DNA from 3 places in the Micromonospora sp. NPDC085948 genome. Region 3 is predicted to be linked to each of the others. Evidence: riboswitches for the same ligand, from Rfam matches in the RefSeq annotation. Region 3 holds a riboswitch; each other region holds the start of a gene.
What was found. A riboswitch is a leader RNA that binds a small molecule or an ion and turns the genes downstream of it on or off. The one in region 3 is predicted to bind cobalamin.
Positions count from the first base shown of each region.

Region 1 (5,624 bases), on a different contig from region 3:
CTTCGCGGCCAACGAGCCGAGCGTGCTCGGTGCCGCGCAGGCCATCCAGGCGGCCGGCAAGTCCGGCAAGGTGGTCATCATCGGCTGGGACGCCGCCCCGGACGAGATCGCCGGGGTGCGCAGCGGCCAGATCTCGGCGTTGGTCGTGCAGAACCCGTTCAAGATGGGCTACTTCGGCGTCGACAAGATGGTCAAGCACCTGCGGGACAAGGCGCCGCTGGCGTCGGCCGACACCGGCGTCACGTTCGTCACCAAGGAGAACATCGACTCCGCGGAGATCAAGGCGGTGCTCGAGCCCAGCTGCGCCAACCCGCCGGTGCAGTGATGGGCGCGACCCCGACGGCTACCGCCGCCAGCGACACGCAACCGACCGCCGAGCAGCCACCGGTCCTCGAAGCCCGTGGCATCGTCAAGCGGTTCGGGCACGTCGAGGCGTTGCGCGGCGCCGACTTCACGGTCCACCGGGGTGAGGTCGTCGCGCTGATCGGCGACAACGGCGCCGGAAAGAGCACGCTGATCAAGACACTGTCCGGTGTGCACCCGCCCGACGAGGGCGAGATCCGGGTGGATGGCCGTCCCGTCCAGTTCTCCACGCCCGTCGACGCCCGACGTGCGGGGGTGGAGACCGTCTACCAGGACCTGGCCGTCGCCGACGATCTCAGCGTGGCCGCCAACCTGTACCTCGGTCGGGAGATCCTGCGCTCCGGACCGCTCGGCCGGCTGGGGCTGCTCGACAAGCGCGCCATGCGGCAGGGCGCTGCCGCGGCCCTCGACGAACTGGGCGTGCGGATCCCCCGGGTCACCACCCCGATCGCGATGTTGTCCGGTGGGCAGCGACAGTGCGTCGCGGTGGCGCGCGCGATCATCTGGGCGACGAACGTGGTCATCCTCGACGAGCCGACCGCGGCGCTCGGTGTCGTCCAGACCGGGCGGGTGCTCGACGTCGTCCGGCGGGCTCGGGACGCCGGCATGTCGGTGGTGTTGGTGAGCCACAACATGCCGCAGGTGCTCGAGATCGCCGACCGGGTCGAGGTGCTGCGGCTCGGCCGGCGGGCGGCCCGGCTGCGCGCGGACGAGGTCACCACCGACGACCTGGTCGCGGCGATGACCGGAAGCACCGGCGGAGAGCGGGACGACCGCTGACCTCGTCGGCCGGGGCGCGCGCGATCACATGATCGAGGGCGCGCCCCGGAGCCGCCGGGCCCCGGGCGGGTGCGCGGCGCGCCGTCGTACGCCGAGGTGGTTGCTCAGAACCGCGCCGGCTCGACGTTGGCGTCACCGTCGGCGGGTTGCCCGTACAGCGATTCCTCCACCCCGATCAGGTGGTTGGCCATCCGGATCCGGGCACGCTCCGGGTCCCGGGCCACCAGGGCCTTCAGGATCGCGACGTGCTCGTCGTGGGTACGCCGGTCCGCGCCCTCCTCGTGCAGGCTCCGCCAGAGCCGCCCGCGCAGGGTACGCCCGGCGAACGCCTCGATGAGACCGACGAGCACCGGATTGTCGGCGTGCACCGCGATGATCCGGTGGAACGCGATGTCGATCTCCATGATCCGTTCGTGCTCCTGCGGCGACCGACCGGCGATCCGCGCCGCCTCGTCGAGCAGTTCGCCCGCCTGGGCGAGGGCCTCGTCGGTGATCCTGGTCGCCGCCAGGCGGGCGGCCTCGCACTCCAACAGCCGCCGGACGATGTGCACGTGCCGTGGGTCGCCCTGGCCCTGGAAGTCGACCACGAAGCCCATCGGGGCCAACAGCTGCGGCGCGTCGAGGTTGGTGACGTAGGTGCCGTCACCCTGGCGGATGTTGACGATGCCGAGGATCGACAGAGCCGACATCCCCTCGCGCAGCGAGCCCCGCGAGACGCCGAGCGACTCGGCGAGGTCCTTCTCGATGGGCAGCCGGTCCCCGGGCTTGAAACGCCCTTCGAGGATCATCCGTTTGATGCCGTTCACCACCTCGTCGGTGCGCGACATGACATCCCCCTAGCGGCCGGCGGGGGTGGCCGTCCCACCCGCGATCACGTACGGCTCCGAAGATGACACCGTAGTCGGGTCCGTCGCCGCCCAGTAGCCGCCGTCGGGGAACCGGTAGAGCTCGACCGACTCCTGGCGCATCCGGGTGGAGTAACCGGGCTGGCTGGGCAGGACGTAACCGCTGCCCGAGCCGGTGTCCTGGATGATGCACGGGTCGGTGAAGTGCTCGTGCAGGTGGTCGACGAACTCGGTGACCCGGTTGGTGAGATCTCCCGAGATCGCGACGTAGTCGAGCACCGACACGTGCTGGACCATCTCGCACAGCCCGACACCGCCGGCGTGGGGGCACACGGGGATGTCGAACTTCGCGGCGAGCAGCAGCACGGCGACGATCTCGTTGATGCTGGCCAACCTGCCGGTGTCCAGTTGACAGAAGTCGATGGCCTCGGCCTGGAACAACTGCTTGAACATCACCCGGTTGTGGCAGTGCTCGCCGGTGGCGACTCCGATCGGAGCGACGGCGCGGCGCACGGCGGCGTGGCCCAGAATGTCGTCGGGGCTGGTCGGCTCCTCGATCCACAGTGGCTCGAACTGCGCCAGGGCCTTGACCCACTCGATGGCCTGACCGACGTCCCACACCTGGTTGGCGTCGATCATCAGGTTGCGGTCCGGACCGAGGATCTCCCGGGCGATGCCGCACCGGCGGATGTCGTCGTCGAGGTTGGCGCCCACCTTCAGCTTGACGTAGCCGTAGCCGGTGTCCACCGCCTCCTGGCACAGCCGGCGCAGCTTGTCGTCGCCGTAGCCGAGCCAGCCTGCCGAGGTGGTGTAGGCGGGGTAGCCGGTCCGGTCGAGCTCGGCGAGACGGGCCGCCTTCGTGCTCTCCTTGGCCCGCAGGATGGCCAGCGCCTCGTCCCGGGTCAGCGCGTCGGACAGGTAGCGCAGGTCCGCGATGTCGACGAGCTGCTCGGGGGACATGTCGACGAGCAGCCGCCACAGCGGCTTGTCGGCGACCCGGGCGACCAGATCCCACGACGCGTTGAGGACGGCGGCCAGCGACAGGTGCACGACACCCTTCTCCGGGCCGAGCCAGCGTAGTTGCGAGTCGGAGGTGAGCAGACGGTAGACCGCGCCCATGTCCGCCGCCATCGTCGCGACGTCCACGCCGACGAGGCGCTGTGCCTGATGGACGGCCGCCGCGACGACGATGTCGTTGCCCCGGCCGATGGTGAAGGTCAGGCCGTGGCCCGCGAGTGGCGCACCGCTGCTGTCGACGCCGTCGGTGTGCAGGACGACGTAGGCCGCCGAGTAGTCGCCGTCCTTGTTCATGGCGTCGGAGCCGTCAGCGGTCAGGGAGGTGGGGAAGCGGACGTCCTCGACAGTGACGGCGGTGATCTGCGGCATGCGCTCCTCGCCCGGTTAGGCTAAAGATCAGATGATCTCTGGGAGTATACGGAGGGTCGATCCGACGCGTCAACGACGTCGATCCGTCGGGTATCGAAGACATCCAATGTTTCTTCGTGCTGGAGATTCGTCGGTGCGCGGTCCCCGTGATCGCCGTACCCGATCCGCGAGCCCTGAATGCGGTGGTACCAACATTCGCCGCGCTGGTAGGCACCTTCGACGGGCGGCACCTCGTCGTCGGCCCGGGCACTGCTGCGGCACCGCCGGCCCGATGGGGACGGTGGTGCGAGATATGAGGAGTGGTTCAGAAGATTAGATGTCCACTCCGGATAACTACATTGACGCCTAAGTATAGGTAGGGATCCTTACATCTAAAGACTTAATACATCACACCTTTCCGAATGTCGACACCTGCTCGTGTACCGCGCGCCGCGCGGGTGTCGGTCCACCGCGCCCCGGCGCGACTCGGCCTGGTCGGCGTGGCCGGTGATGACCGTCACGGAGGTCGCCGTCGACACGCCCGAGACCGACATGTGGGGTGTGACAACCGCAGCGTCCCTATATATGGTGTCGAACGCAGCTGGTTCGGCCGCTCATCCGGAGTGGTCGAGGCAAGAGGGAACCCGGTGGAAATCCGGGACTGTCCCGCAGCGGTGAGTGGGAACGACAGCCGTCAGAAGCACTGGGCCACGAAGCGGTCTGGGAAGCGACGGCCAGTAGGAGACCGGCCAACCCGGTCGTGCCCACGAGTCCGAAGACCTGCCAGCGCGCCGCGTACCCGCACCCGGGTGGGCGGCGGTCCGAGGCCGCGTGGGACGGCCGACGCCACCTGACCCACGCCGTGCCGGCGTGGCGTCCGTTGGTGTCCGTCTCCACGCGTTCGAGGGGCCATCAGGTCTCGAACTCGCGAGGAGTGAGTGGTGACAGTCACCGAGGCAGTCCCGGTCAGCGGCGACGCGGCCGTCCGGCGCACGCCGATGCAGGTGCGCAAGCGCAACGGCACCACCGAGTCCGTGGACGTCAACAAGATCGTCCGTGCGGTCGAGCGGTGGGCCGACGACCTGGCCGACGTCGACCCGATGCGGGTCGCCACCCGCACGATCAGCGGCCTGTACGACGGCGCGACGACGGCCGAGCTGGACCGGCTCTCCATCCAGACCGCCGCCGAGATGATCGGTGAGGAACCGCAGTACTCGCGCCTCGCCGCCCGGCTGCTGTCCGGCTACGTCGACAAGGAGGTGCGTCGACAGGGCGTCACCTCGTTCAGCGCGGCGATCCGGATCGGCCACGCCGAGGGCCTGGTCGCCGACGACACCGCCGCGTTCGTCGCCGCCCACGCCCCGATGCTCGACCACGCTGTCGATCCCGACGGCGACCGACGATTCGAGTACTTCGGCCTGCGCACGGTGTACGACAGGTACCTGCTGCGTCACCCCACCAGCCGGCTGGTGCTGGAGACCCCGCAGTACTGGCTGCTCCGGGTGGCCTGCGGGCTGTCCCAGACGCCGGACGAGGCGGTCGGCTTCTACCGGCTGATGTCCAGCCTGGCCTATCTGCCCAGCTCGCCGACACTGTTCAACTCCGGCACCCGACACACCCAGATGTCCTCCTGCTATCTGGTCGACTCTCCGCGCGACGAGTTGGACTCCATCTACCAGCGGTACGCCCAGGTCGCCAACCTGTCCAAGTTCGCCGGCGGCATCGGCATCGCGTACTCCCGGGTCCGGTCCAGGGGTGCACTGATCCGCGGCACCAACGGGCAGTCCAACGGGATCGTGCCGTGGCTGCGCACACTGGACGCGAGCGTCGCCGCGGTCAACCAGGGCGGCCGGCGCAAGGGCGCGGCCTGCGTCTATCTGGAACCGTGGCACCCGGACATCGAGGAGTTCCTGCAACTGCGGGACAACACCGGCGAGGACGCCCGCCGCACCCACAACCTCAACCTGGCCAACTGGATCCCGGACGAGTTCATGCGCCGGGTCGAGGCCGACGAGATGTGGTCACTGTTCGACCCGCACGAGGTACCCGAGCTGCCCGACCTGTGGGGGGAGCGGTTCGACGCCGCGTACCGGCAGGCCGAGACGCAGGGCCGCCACGTGCGGCAGGTCCCGGCGCGGGAGCTGTACGGCAAGATGATGCGCACCCTCGCCCAGACCGGCAACGGGTGGATGACCTTCAAGGACGCCGCGAACCGACTGTGCAACCAGACCGCCGAGGACGGCAACGTGGTGCACCTGTCCAACCTGTGCA
Region 1 covers NZ_JBFBJW010000005.1:62,875-68,498, reverse strand. Annotated here, with positions in the region: gene AB0O48_RS15550 (ABC transporter substrate-binding protein) at 1-325, shown strand, start outside; gene AB0O48_RS15545 (ATP-binding cassette domain-containing protein) at 325-1,143, shown strand; gene AB0O48_RS15540 (FadR/GntR family transcriptional regulator) at 1,248-1,970, opposite strand; gene AB0O48_RS15535 (L-fuconate dehydratase) at 1,980-3,374, opposite strand; cobalamin riboswitch at 3,939-4,156, shown strand; gene AB0O48_RS15530 (ribonucleoside-diphosphate reductase subunit alpha) at 4,352-5,624, shown strand, end outside.
Region 1: it holds a riboswitch for cobalamin, as region 3 does, so the genes downstream of both, AB0O48_RS15530 (ribonucleoside-diphosphate reductase subunit alpha) here and cobN (cobaltochelatase subunit CobN) in region 3, are expected to answer to the same signal.

Region 2 (5,624 bases), on a different contig from region 3:
CCGGGTGTTGGTGCCCGTCGTTCGCGGCGCCCTCCTGGCCCGGGGCGGGCGGACCGCCCGCGGGCTGCCGGGCGCTGCGGTCCGCCGGGTTCCCGTCGCCGGTCCCGATGCGGGCCAGACCGAACCCGGCCAGCAGAGCGATCACCAGCCCGCCGACGAGCAGGGCAAGGTGGGTGTTGCTCAGCCGGGATCCGGGCGCTGCGGCGGCGAGATCCGTGTCGGGCCGTGCTCCGGGCTCGACCGTGGGCTCGCCGTCCGTACCGGCGACGGTTTGATCGGTCGGCGTCGGATCGACCGCGACGCCCGTGCGGGCCGTGACGACCGCGTTGCCCTTGCGTGCCGCCGGCACGGTGGTGGGCCGCCGCTTGTCGCCCGGAGCCGGCGCGACGACGGTCCTGCGACCGTCGGCCTTGCCACCGCCGATGGTCTTGCCGCCGGTGGCCCTGGCGCCGGCGGCCGGGCCGGTGCCGGCCTTGTTCGTGGGACGGGCACCACCGCCGCGTCGACCGGAGGTCGCCGGCGAGGTGCGGCCCCGGCCGGTGGGTCTGCGGGTGGAAGCCGATCGGCGACGCCAGAAGATGTACGCGGCCACCGCCCCGGCCGCCGCGACCACCACCGCCCAGCCGGCCAAGGCCACCGTTCCGAAGCCGCTCTCCTCGGTGGACCCGGTCGACGGAGCCGCCGCAGCCGGCGGGTTGGACGGATCGTCCGCGGTGGTCGGCACCGCCGAGGCCTGCCCGGACGTGTTGTGCTGCTCGGTGGCGGCCACCAGCGCCGGGTCCGGTTGGGTCGACGGCGGGCTCCACCCCTTCGGCGCCGCGGCCACCCGCCCGTCGTAGCGGAAGGTCAGGGTGCCCCGCACGGTGTCGCCGTCCGAGGCGACCGACAGGTAGCTCACCGAATACTGGCCCTTGGCGGGCAGGTGGGCGACGGTCACCACCGCGGGGAACCCCGTCGTGTACTCCCGTGGCTCGAACTGCCCGTTGACCAGGAAGTACTCCCGTACCGGCTTCTCCAGCGGCTTCGGCTCCCCCTGCGACCAGCCGTCGTCGACCCGGGTGCCGTCCGGGGCGGTGACCGTGAAGAACGCGTTGGCGGCGGCCTTCTCGGTGAAGTAGAGCCGCACCGCCGTGAACGGCTCGCGCACGGTGGAGCCGCCCGCCGGTGTGGAGTCGGCGAGGGTCCCGTGAGCCGCGGCGGGTTGGGCGGACGCGAGCAGGGCGACCGCCGAGGCGAGGAGGAACGCGAGGAGGCCCGAGATCACCCGCCCGCAAGTCTGGGGGAGACGACGCATCTGGATATCCTCACCCTCGCGAGACTTTTTTCAAGAGGTGGCGATCTTCTTCCTCCGACGACAAAAGTTGACGACGAGGTCGCGGGCCGTCGCAGCGGGACGCCCCGGGTGGACACATTCCCTGGCCAGCTATGCTGCCGACGGCGCTGGTTCGCCCCGTCGTGACCGGCTGGGCGTCGCAAGAGGGAACCCGGTGGAAATCCGGGGCTGCCCCGCAGCGGTGAGTGGGAACGACCGCCGTCATCAGCACTGGGCCAACGGCCTGGGAAGCGACGGCCAGTAGGGGACCGGCGCGACCGGTCAGGCCCGCGAGTCCGAAGACCTGCCGGCGCCGCGTACACAACCGTGTGCGCTGCCGTCGGCCTCGCGGGTGGGCTGAGCGGGTGACGGGCCGTGCGTGTGGCGCACGGCCAGGTCCTCGTCAGCGCGTGTCCGCGACCCGGCGGTGTGGTTTCCCGAGGGACGGACTACCGCTGTGCACGACACCACCACGATCGCCGGCCGAGCGCCGTCGGCGTCGCACCTGACCCTGTCGCAGATCATGGACCAGCACCACACCAACCTGATGGGTACGGTGCACGGCGGCCGGATCCTCAACCTCATCGACTCCGTCGCCGGTGTGGTCGCCGCCCGGCACTCCGACGGGCCGGCGGTGACCGCTGCCATCGACGAGACGGCGTTCCTCCGCGCGGTGCGGGTCGGTGACGTCGTACACGTCGATGCCCGGATCACCTGGGCCGGCCGCAGCTCGATGGAGGTCGCCGTCAAGGTGACCGCCGACCGGTGGGACCGGGCGGTGCCGCCCACCGACGTGGCCACCGCCCACCTGGTCATGGTCGCCATCGACGACGACGGTCAGCCTCGTACGGTGCCGCCGCTGCTGCCGGAGACCGACGGGGACCGGCGACGGTACCGGGAGGCGGAGATCCGCCGGGAGCACCGGCTGGCGCTGCGACGCGCGTTGCTCGACGGCGCCGACGACGCCTGACGCGCCCGTTGTGACGGTGGCCGGTCCGAGAACCCGCCCCACCGCCGATCCGGTCGGATAGCGTCCACGAGAGGCCCCGATCACGGAGAGTGTGGATGGCGATGCGCGCTGCGGTGCTGCGGGAGTTCGACGTTCCGCTGACGATCGAGGAGATCGACCAACCCAGCCCCGAGCGCGGGCAGGCGCTGGTGCGGATCGTCGCCAGCGGGGTCAACCCGCTCGACACGAAGATCCAGGCGGGAAAGGCCGCGCACGCACGCATCCAGCTCCCCGCGGTGCTCGGCCTGGACCTCGCCGGCGTCGTCGCGGCGGTCGGTGCGGAGGTGACCGACCTCGCGCCGGGAGACGAGGTGTACGGGCTGTGCGGGGGCGTGGGCGACCTCCAGGGTTCGCTTGCCGAGTACGCCGCCGTGGACACCCGACTCCTGGCCCGCAAGCCGAACACCCTCTCCATGCGGGAGGCCGCCGCGTTACCCCTGGCGGCGATCACCTCCTGGGAGGGGCTTGTCGACCGGGCCGGGGTCCGGGCCGGCCAGAAGGTGCTGGTGCACGGCGGCGCCGGTGGCGTCGGTTACGTGAGCGTCCAACTCGCCCAGGCGCGCGGCGCCGCGGCGTACGCCACGGGTGGGCCGGCGAGCATGTCTCTGATCGAGAGCCTGGGCGCGGTAGCGATCGACTACACCTCGACAAGCGTCGAGGAGTACGTGCAGAGGTACACCGACGGTGCCGGGTTCGACATCATCGCCGACAACGTGGGCGGCGCGACCCTCGACGCGTCGTTCGCGGCGGTGCGCACCTATCACGGCCACGTGGTCAGCGCGTTGGGCTGGGGGTCGCACTCGCTCGCCCCGCTGTCGTTCCGGGGAGCGACCTATTCCGGGGTGTTCACTCTGCTGCCGCTGCTGACCGGGCAGGGCCGCGAACACCAGGGCGACATTCTGCGCGAGGTCGCGGCGCTGGCCGACGCCGGCATGTTGCGCCCGCGACTGGATCCACGCACGTTCACGCTCGACACGGTCACGGACGCCCACCGCCTGGTCGCCAGCGGCACCGCGAACGGCAAGGTTGTCGTGGACGTCGCCGGTTGAGATGCGGGGACCGTCCCTCCGATCTGCAGGGCGCGTCGCGCCGCTGCGGGCCGCCCTTTGACCCTGGAGCTTCTGCGTCGCATTGCTGCCGCGCCCTGGCGTCTCGTAGGCGTCAAGGCGCTCGTGACGACGGATTCGGTAGTGGCAGCCGGATACCCTGCTCGATAACCGACCGGGGAGAGCCAATGGGCCTGTCAAGCCGTGAGTGTCCGGACTGCAGACGACGGGTCAAAGAGCCGTTTCAAGAGACAATCACCGGCCGCAAGGTCTGCCCTGACTGCGCCAACGCCCTCTTCATGGGCTCTGCTGCCGGCGCAATCACGGGGAATGTCGGCTCCGGGTACGGCGTCTGGGCCATGCTCATGCGCAAGATCCGGCGTTCGTCTGAGTGACGACCAGGACGACTCTGTCCGGACGTCCATGAACTCCGGTGGACTTTGAGGCAGCTCAATCGGTGCTTCCTGCGGAACGAAGGTGTCAAGCTTCGCCAGCGATGCGCCGTCGAAGTTGGTGCACCGCAACTCACTTGACTGGTGCGATCCGCCCGCGATTTGGTGGCGCCGTGAGCAAACTGTGGACCGCCCCCGAGAAAGACCCCAGGACCTTCGGTCAGCCCGTCGGCGAGAAGGCGACCTACCGGGAGTACCTCGGCAACTACCGCCTGACCATAGAGATGAAGTGCGACGGACTGGACGCCGAGCAGCTCGGCCGACGCTCGGTACCGCCCAGCACCCTGAGCTTGCTCGGCCTGGTCCGCCATCTGGCGCAGATGGAGAACCAGTGGTTCCAGCGTGTGCTGCAGGGGCGTACCGACGCACCGTGCCTTTACCAGCACGAGGACGACCCGGATTGGGACTTCGGGGGCGCGGTCCCCGACCCAGCGGTGGTGAAGGACGCCTTTGCCACCTGGAAGGCCGAGATCGCCAGGGCGGACGAATGGCTCGACGCCCTCGACGAGGCCGACCTGGGCCGCGAGGTGCTGGTCGACGGTGGCAGCCACGCCACGCGCGACGTGCTTGTCCACGTGATCGAGGAGTACGCGCGGCACGCTGGCCACGCCGACCTCCTACGCGAGTGCATCGACGGGCGAACCGGCCTGTGACCCACCACGGCGGTGGGTCAGCACAAGGACCGCCGTCAGGATGCAACCTCACCGTGAGGAACGCCGCAGGTCACGCAACCGCTCGTCTGAGTTCCGCTTCAACGTCTGACTCAGGAGTTCCTGGCTCGTACGAAGTCCGCGTAGTCCTCCCCGGCAACCCCGTGGTTGACCCAGCGATCCGGCGACGCCCCGGTCGCTCGCTGTGCTAATTCCAGCGCTTCGGCCGGGTCTTCAACGTGACCGATCAAGCGGCCAGGCCCTGGGTCGTCCTCGCCGTCTGGGTCCAGCGACGGGAACACCGACAGGTCCCGGCGGCTCTCGTCGTCCAGGTCCTGCACGTTCTGGATGGACACGTTGTAGCCCTCTTTCCAGGGCCAGATGGACACCCAGCGGATGCCTTCGACGCCCGCAATCACGACGGGTCCGAGGAACTGCTCGGCCCCCTTCTTGCGGTGCAGCGCGCCGAGGAGGAACGACCTGCTGAGGTGTCGCACCCTCGGAGGTTAACCGGCCCCCCGTTTATGCAAAATGCGAGCCCGGTTGCTGTCGACAGCAACCGGGTCAGACGGGGAGGGGCTCAGCCGGAGAAAGGCGGAACATTGCCCGAGGTTACAGGCACCTAGGGAGAGATTCACTCGGCGACGAAGACGCCAACACCGGGAAGTGTTTCGGTCATTCCTTTGATCCGTAGTACCTGCATTGCGCGGTCGATCACCGGCTCGGTAACCCCGTAGTGCTCAATCAGCTCTCGCCGACTCGGCAGCTTGGAGCCGGGCTGGAACTCGCCGGCCTTGATGCGTTCGGCGAGGTCGTCGGCGATCTGTTCGTAGCGGTAACGCGGTGGCACGTGGCTCTCCTCGGTTGGCAACACGAGTAGACCACCTACGTCAGCCCTTGACTACCCAACGGTACCTGTGGGAGGTTGCCGAGGAGGTCGATTCCCTCGGTTGGCGCTGTGGGCCGTCCTCGCCGGCGTGGATGTCCGGCGCGTCCCCCGCGCTCGGGCATCCACGCCTCCAGATCGCTCCGGTATAAGGAGACGGCAGTGCTCCCTTCGACAAGGGCAGGGCAGATCCTGGCGCGAGCAGGCGAGGCGAGCCGGTGAAGCGAGTTTCGTACGACGAGTACGTGCTGGCGGTGGCGCTGACGCTC
Region 2 covers NZ_JBFBJW010000025.1:9,371-14,994, reverse strand. Annotated here, with positions in the region: gene AB0O48_RS34140 (copper resistance protein CopC) at 1-1,294, opposite strand, end outside; cobalamin riboswitch at 1,425-1,639, shown strand; gene AB0O48_RS34135 (acyl-CoA thioesterase) at 1,770-2,282, shown strand; gene AB0O48_RS34130 (zinc-dependent alcohol dehydrogenase family protein) at 2,378-3,370, shown strand; gene AB0O48_RS34125 (DinB family protein) at 3,933-4,472, shown strand; gene AB0O48_RS34120 (hypothetical protein) at 4,583-4,966, opposite strand; gene AB0O48_RS34115 (winged helix-turn-helix domain-containing protein) at 5,104-5,319, opposite strand.
Region 2: it holds a riboswitch for cobalamin, as region 3 does, so the genes downstream of both, AB0O48_RS34135 (acyl-CoA thioesterase) here and cobN (cobaltochelatase subunit CobN) in region 3, are expected to answer to the same signal.

Region 3 (5,624 bases):
CGCCGGGTCTCCTCGCCCAGCGTGCGGGTGCGCACGTCGTGCGGCATCGCCGAGTCACCCACGTACGCCTGCGGTGACGTGCCGGTGAGGTGCCGGACCATCGCCACCATCCCGCCGTGGTACTGGAAGTAGTCGTCGGAGTCGACGATGTCGTGCTCGCGGGTGTCCTGGTTCTTCACCGCCACCGCGATCCGGGCGAAGGAGCGTTCCATGTCGGCGCGCGCCTCCCGCCCGTCCAGGCCCCGGCCGTAGGCGTAGCCGCCCCACACCGCGTACACCTCGGCCAGGTCGGCGTCGCTGCGCCAGGTCCGGGCGTCGATCAGGGGCAGCAGGCCCGCGCCGTACGCCCCCGGCTTGGAACCGAAGATGCGGGCGGTGGCCCGCCGCTCGTCACCGTGCTCGGCGAGGTCCGCGGCGACGTGCGCCCGCAGGTAGTTGTCCTCGTCCGGCTCGTCCAGGGCGGCGACCCGCCGCACGGCATCGTCGAGCAGCGCCACCACGTGCGGGAACGCGTCGCGGAAGAACCCCGAGATGCGCACGGTCACGTCGACACGCGGCCGGCCCAGCTCGGCGGTCGGCACCACCTCGATGCCGGTGACCCGCCGCGATCGGTCGTCCCACACCGGCCGGCAGCCCAGCAGCGCGAGCACCTCGGCGATGTCGTCGCCCTGGGTGCGCATCGCGCTGGTGCCCCACACGGTCAGACCCACCGAGCGGGGGTACGACCCGGTGTCGGCGAGGTGCCGGGCCAGCAGCGAGTCGGCGAGGGCCACCCCGACGTCCCAGGCGTTGCGGCTGGGAATGGCCTTGGGGTCGACGGAGTAGAAGTTGCGGCCGGTGGGCAGCACGTTGACCAGGCCCCGGGTGGGTGAACCGGACGGGCCGGGCGGCACGAACCGGCCGTCGAGCGCGCCGAGAGTATTGGTCAGCTCGTCGGTGGTCCGGTCCAGCCGGGGCACCAGCTCGGTGGCGGCGAAGTGCAGCACAGCGGCGACGTCCGGGATCGACTGGCCGGTCACCTCGACAACCACCGCGTCGACGGCCTCGGCGTCCCAGCCGAGCGTCTCCATCCCGATAACCAACCGCCGGGCGAGGGCCTCGATCAGGTCGACCGCGTCGGCGGCGGTGCCGGCCGGCCCGTCCACCACGTCGGTCAGCTCCGTGGGCACCGCCAGTCGTTCGCCCGGTGCCGCGAGCAGCTCCTGCTCGTCGAGGGAGTACGCGACGGCGAGCGCCTGCCGCAGGCCGGGCAGGGCACGGGCGCCACCCCAGATCTGCGGGGCGCGCAGCACCGCGAGGACCAGGTTGACCCGGGGCTCACCGGTGGGCGCGTCGGCGAGGATGTGCAACCCGTCGCGGATCTGCACGTCCTTGACCTCGCAGAGGTACCCGTCGAGGTGCAGCACGAACTCGTCGAAGTCGTCCGCGTCGGGCATCGCCTCGGCGTGCAGGTCGTGGTGCAGCTCCGCCGCGCGGACGAGGTCCCAGATCTGCGCCCGCACGGTGGGCACCTTCGCCGGGTCGAGGGCCTGCACGGTGGCGTACTCGTCGAGCAGTTGCTCCAGTTTGGCCAGGTCGCCGTAGGTCTCGGCGCGGGCCATCGGCGGCACCAGGTGGTCGATGACCACGGCGTGCGCGCGGCGCTTGGCCTGGGTGCCCTCGCCGGGGTCGTTGACGATGAACGGGTAGACCAGCGGCAGGTCACCGAGGACCGCGTCGGGGGCGCAGTCGGCGGCCAGGCCGAGGCCCTTGCCGGGCAGCCACTCCAGGGTGCCGTGCTTGCCCAGGTGCACCACGGCGTCCGCGCCGAAGCCGCCGTCGGCGACCGGGGCGGCCAGCCAGCGGTACGCGGCCAGGTAGTGGTGACTCGGCGGCAGGTCCGGGTCGTGGTAGATGGCGATCGGGTTCTCCCCGAAGCCGCGCGGCGGTTGGATCAGCAGCACCACGTTGCCGAAGCGCAGCCCGGCGAGCACGATGTCCCCGCCCTCGGTGTAGAGCTGGCCGGGCGGCTCACCCCAGTGTTCCCGCATCCGTTCCCGCAGCTCGGACGGCACCTGGTCGAACCACCGCCGGTAGGTCTGCCCCGGGATCCGGGCCTCGGCGGCGGCCAGCTGCTCCGGGGTGAGCCACTCCACGTCGTGACCACCGGCGGCGATCAGAGCGTGGATCAGAGCGTCGCCGTCGTCGGGCACCGGCGCGTCGCCCAGGTGGTAGCCGGCCTCGGCGAACGCGGCCAGCAGTCGGACCGCCGAGACCGGGGTGTCCAGCCCGACGGCGTTGCCGACCCGGGAGTGCTTGGTGGGGTACGAGCTGAGCACCACGGCGACCCGCTTGTCGGCGTTGGGCACGTACCGCAGCCGGGCGTGGCGCACGGCGATCCCGGCGACCCGGGCGGCCCGGTCGGCGTCGGCCGCGTAGACCGAGAGGCCGTCGGCGTCGATCTGCTTGAACGAGAACGGCACGCTGACGATCCGGCCGTCGAACTCGGGGATGGCCACCTGCATCGCCGCGTCCAACGGGGACAGCCCCGCGTCGCTGCCGGCCCACTGCTCGCGGGTGCTGGTCAGGCAGAGCGCCTGGATGATCGGCACGTCCAGGGCGGCCAGGGCGCCGACGTCCCAGGCGTCCTCGTCGCCGCCCCCGGAGGCGTCCGCGGCGACCGCGCCACCGGCGGCCAGCACGGTGACCAGCAGCGCGTCGCAGCGGGCGAACAGCCCGAGCGGTCCCGCGCCGGTGGTCAGCCCTCGCAGCGAGCCGCAGAAGATCGGCACCGGGTTGCCGCCGGCGTTGTGGACCGCGTCCGCGAGGACGTCGACGAATTCGGTGTTGCCGGCGAGGGCGTGCGCCCGGTAGAAGACGATGCCCACGGTGGGCCGCTGCGGGTCGGTCGGGTGTTCGCCGTGCACGCCGTACGCGGGGGTGGGCGCGGGCGGGGCGAACCCCTCGCCGGTGAGCAGCACCGTGTCGGAGAGGAACCGGGCGAGCTGCCCGAGGTTGTCCGGCCCACCCTCGACGAGGTACGCCAACGCCTGGGTGACGACCCCGGACGGCACTGTGGAGATGGCCATCAGCTCCGCGTCGGGCAGCGCCTCGCCGCCGAGCACGACCGTCGGCACACCGGTGGCGAGCACCGCGGCGAGGCCGTCCGGCCACGCCTGCCGACCGCCGAGCAGGCGTACGACGACGAGGTCGACCCCGTCGAGCAGGGCGGACACCTCGTCGGCGGCGACCCGCGCGGGGTTGGCGAGCCGGTAGTCGGCGCCGCTGGCGCGGGCGGCCAGCAGGTCGGTGTCGGCGGTGGAGAGCAGCAGGATGCGCACGGCGGGCTCCGGAGAGTGACGCCCTGGCCGCTACGGAGGCGACCTGGACGAAGCGGGTGGGTGCGGCGTCAGCCGGTACGACGGCTCGGCCGGGCTCAGCGACGCGGACGTCGGGGCCGGTCAGCGCCAGACGCCCAGGTCAGCGGTACCGGAAGCCAGCGGTCTGGCACACGCCGCGACGGCCGGGCCGGGACGTGCGGGGCCGGCCGGTTGTGGGCGCGGTGCAGTGCCCGCCAAACGGCTCATGACGATGATCGTCAATGGATGAGACGCTGTGCGTCATCGGGTCCTCCTCGGGTGTCCACGCCCTGGGGTACATCCCGACGGCCGAAGTATCCTGGCTTCCGGATCGACGCTCTCCCCCGGCCTTCCAACCGCAGACACACGGTCGTGACTCACGAGGGGGGATCGCTCCCCGGTGACAGTGGCGGGACCGCGTCGGAATCGCACCGACTTCCTTCACTGCCGTCAGGCCGCGAATGCTGCCACACCCCTCCGCCGCCGGTCAACGCCGGCCCTGGCACCGCCCGGCCCCGCTCATCACATTGACCTGGGAAAATATAGGTGCGCGGGGTTGCCTGACCACGAGACGGCGAGCTGATTGGCCGGTGGCGGAGTGATCCCGCAGAGGGAGCCGAGTGTCTGTGTGACTCCCTCTGGAGCTGATGTCGTAGACGATTCAGCACCCACGGGGTCAGCCCTGGGTTACTCGTGCTCGAAGCGGCGCGGCCGGCGAGTCAGTGACAGCCAGCCGAGAAAACGGGCGTGCACTCCCCGCAGGTGTCCGAGACCACCTGGCCATCGGCGTCTACGACGAGTCCATTCGCGCCAACGTGCTTCTGATTGATGACCGACTCTGCGTCGTCCAGCACTACCTACCGCGGATGCGGGGCGTCGACTGCCCGACGATGGTCATCGAACGCGACACGAGTCCCTCCGGCCTCTACCCGATATTCGACGAGATGTTCACCTCACTCTGGGAGCGCAGCCGCCAGCTATGACCGACCACGCCCGCCTCCTCCCCCTCGCACAGGAGGCCGTTGACCTGGCACACGACCTGATGCGGACGCTCCAGCCCGGCGCGCTGACCTTCAAGGGTGACCGTGACATGGCGTCCGAGGTGGACTACGCCATCGAGCGAGCGGTTCGCGAGCATCTGGCCGCCACGGCGCCCGACATCGGTTTCCTCGGCGAGGAGTATGGCGGCAGCGGCGACGCCACCGAACTGACCTGGGCACTCGACCCCGTCGACGGCACCGTCAACTTCGTCCACGGCTCACCCCTGTGCGCGATCTCCCTCGGCCTCCTGCACGGCACAGACGCCGTCCTCGGCGTCATCGACCTGCCGTTCCTCGGCACCCGCTACCACGCCGTTCAGGGGCACGGCGCCTATGCCGACAACCGACGCATCTGCGCCAGCCAGGTCACCGATCTCCGGGACGCCGTCGTCGCCATCGGCGACTACGCGGTCGGTGCCGACGCCAGCCGGAAGAACGCCGAGAGACTCGCCATCACCGAGCAGCTCACCCGGCACGTCCAACGGATCCGCATGCACGGTTCCGCCGCGATCGACCTCGCCTGGTTGGCGCAGGGCAGGATCGACGCGTTCATCATGCTCAACAACAAGCCCTGGGACACCGTCGCGGGCGTCGTGATCGCCCGAGAGGCCGGTGCGCTCGTCGTCGACGTCGACGGCACGCCCCACAGCGCACACGCTGTCGCCACGATCGGCGGCAACGAGCTGCTCCTACCGCCCGTCCTCACGCTCGTTCAGCGATCACTCGCACGTGCGGAAGGCATGACTGGTCTTCCGCCTCACCCAGCGGATCCCCATTGATCACCTGCCGGTGATCACGCCACCGCTCACATGACGAGAGTGCACGGGCAACAACGGCTCCAACGTCGGGACACCACCTGGTCACAGTCCCGCCTTGTCGATCATGGAGTTGTGGTGGGCGACAAAGCAGCCTTTCGTCGCCAAACTAGGCACCACACCTCCATGATCGACCCCGATATCGGGTCGCTCGGCAGCATGATTCGTGGACGTTTCGCCTCAGCGGGCGTGGCGTTCCGGGTGGGCGCGGCTCCAGGTCCGCATCCGTTCCGGGTAGCCGGTGCGGCCCGCCTCGTACAGCGGCACCGCGTGCTTGCGGGCGATGGACCCGGCCGCGCGGGGGGTGCCGGTACGGCGGCGGATCCACTCCCCGTCGTGGGCGATCGCCACCACCGTGGTGTCCGTCGCGGTGGTCTCCGGCTCCAGGTAGAACTCCACCCCGCGCCGGCTCGTGACGAACGCCTCCAGCG
Region 3 covers NZ_JBFBJW010000009.1:98,917-104,540, reverse strand. Annotated here, with positions in the region: gene cobN (cobaltochelatase subunit CobN) at 1-3,320, opposite strand, end outside; cobalamin riboswitch at 3,651-3,780, opposite strand; gene AB0O48_RS22705 (DUF5919 domain-containing protein) at 4,061-4,321, shown strand; gene AB0O48_RS22700 (inositol monophosphatase family protein) at 4,318-5,157, shown strand; gene AB0O48_RS22695 (hypothetical protein) at 5,374-5,624, opposite strand, start outside.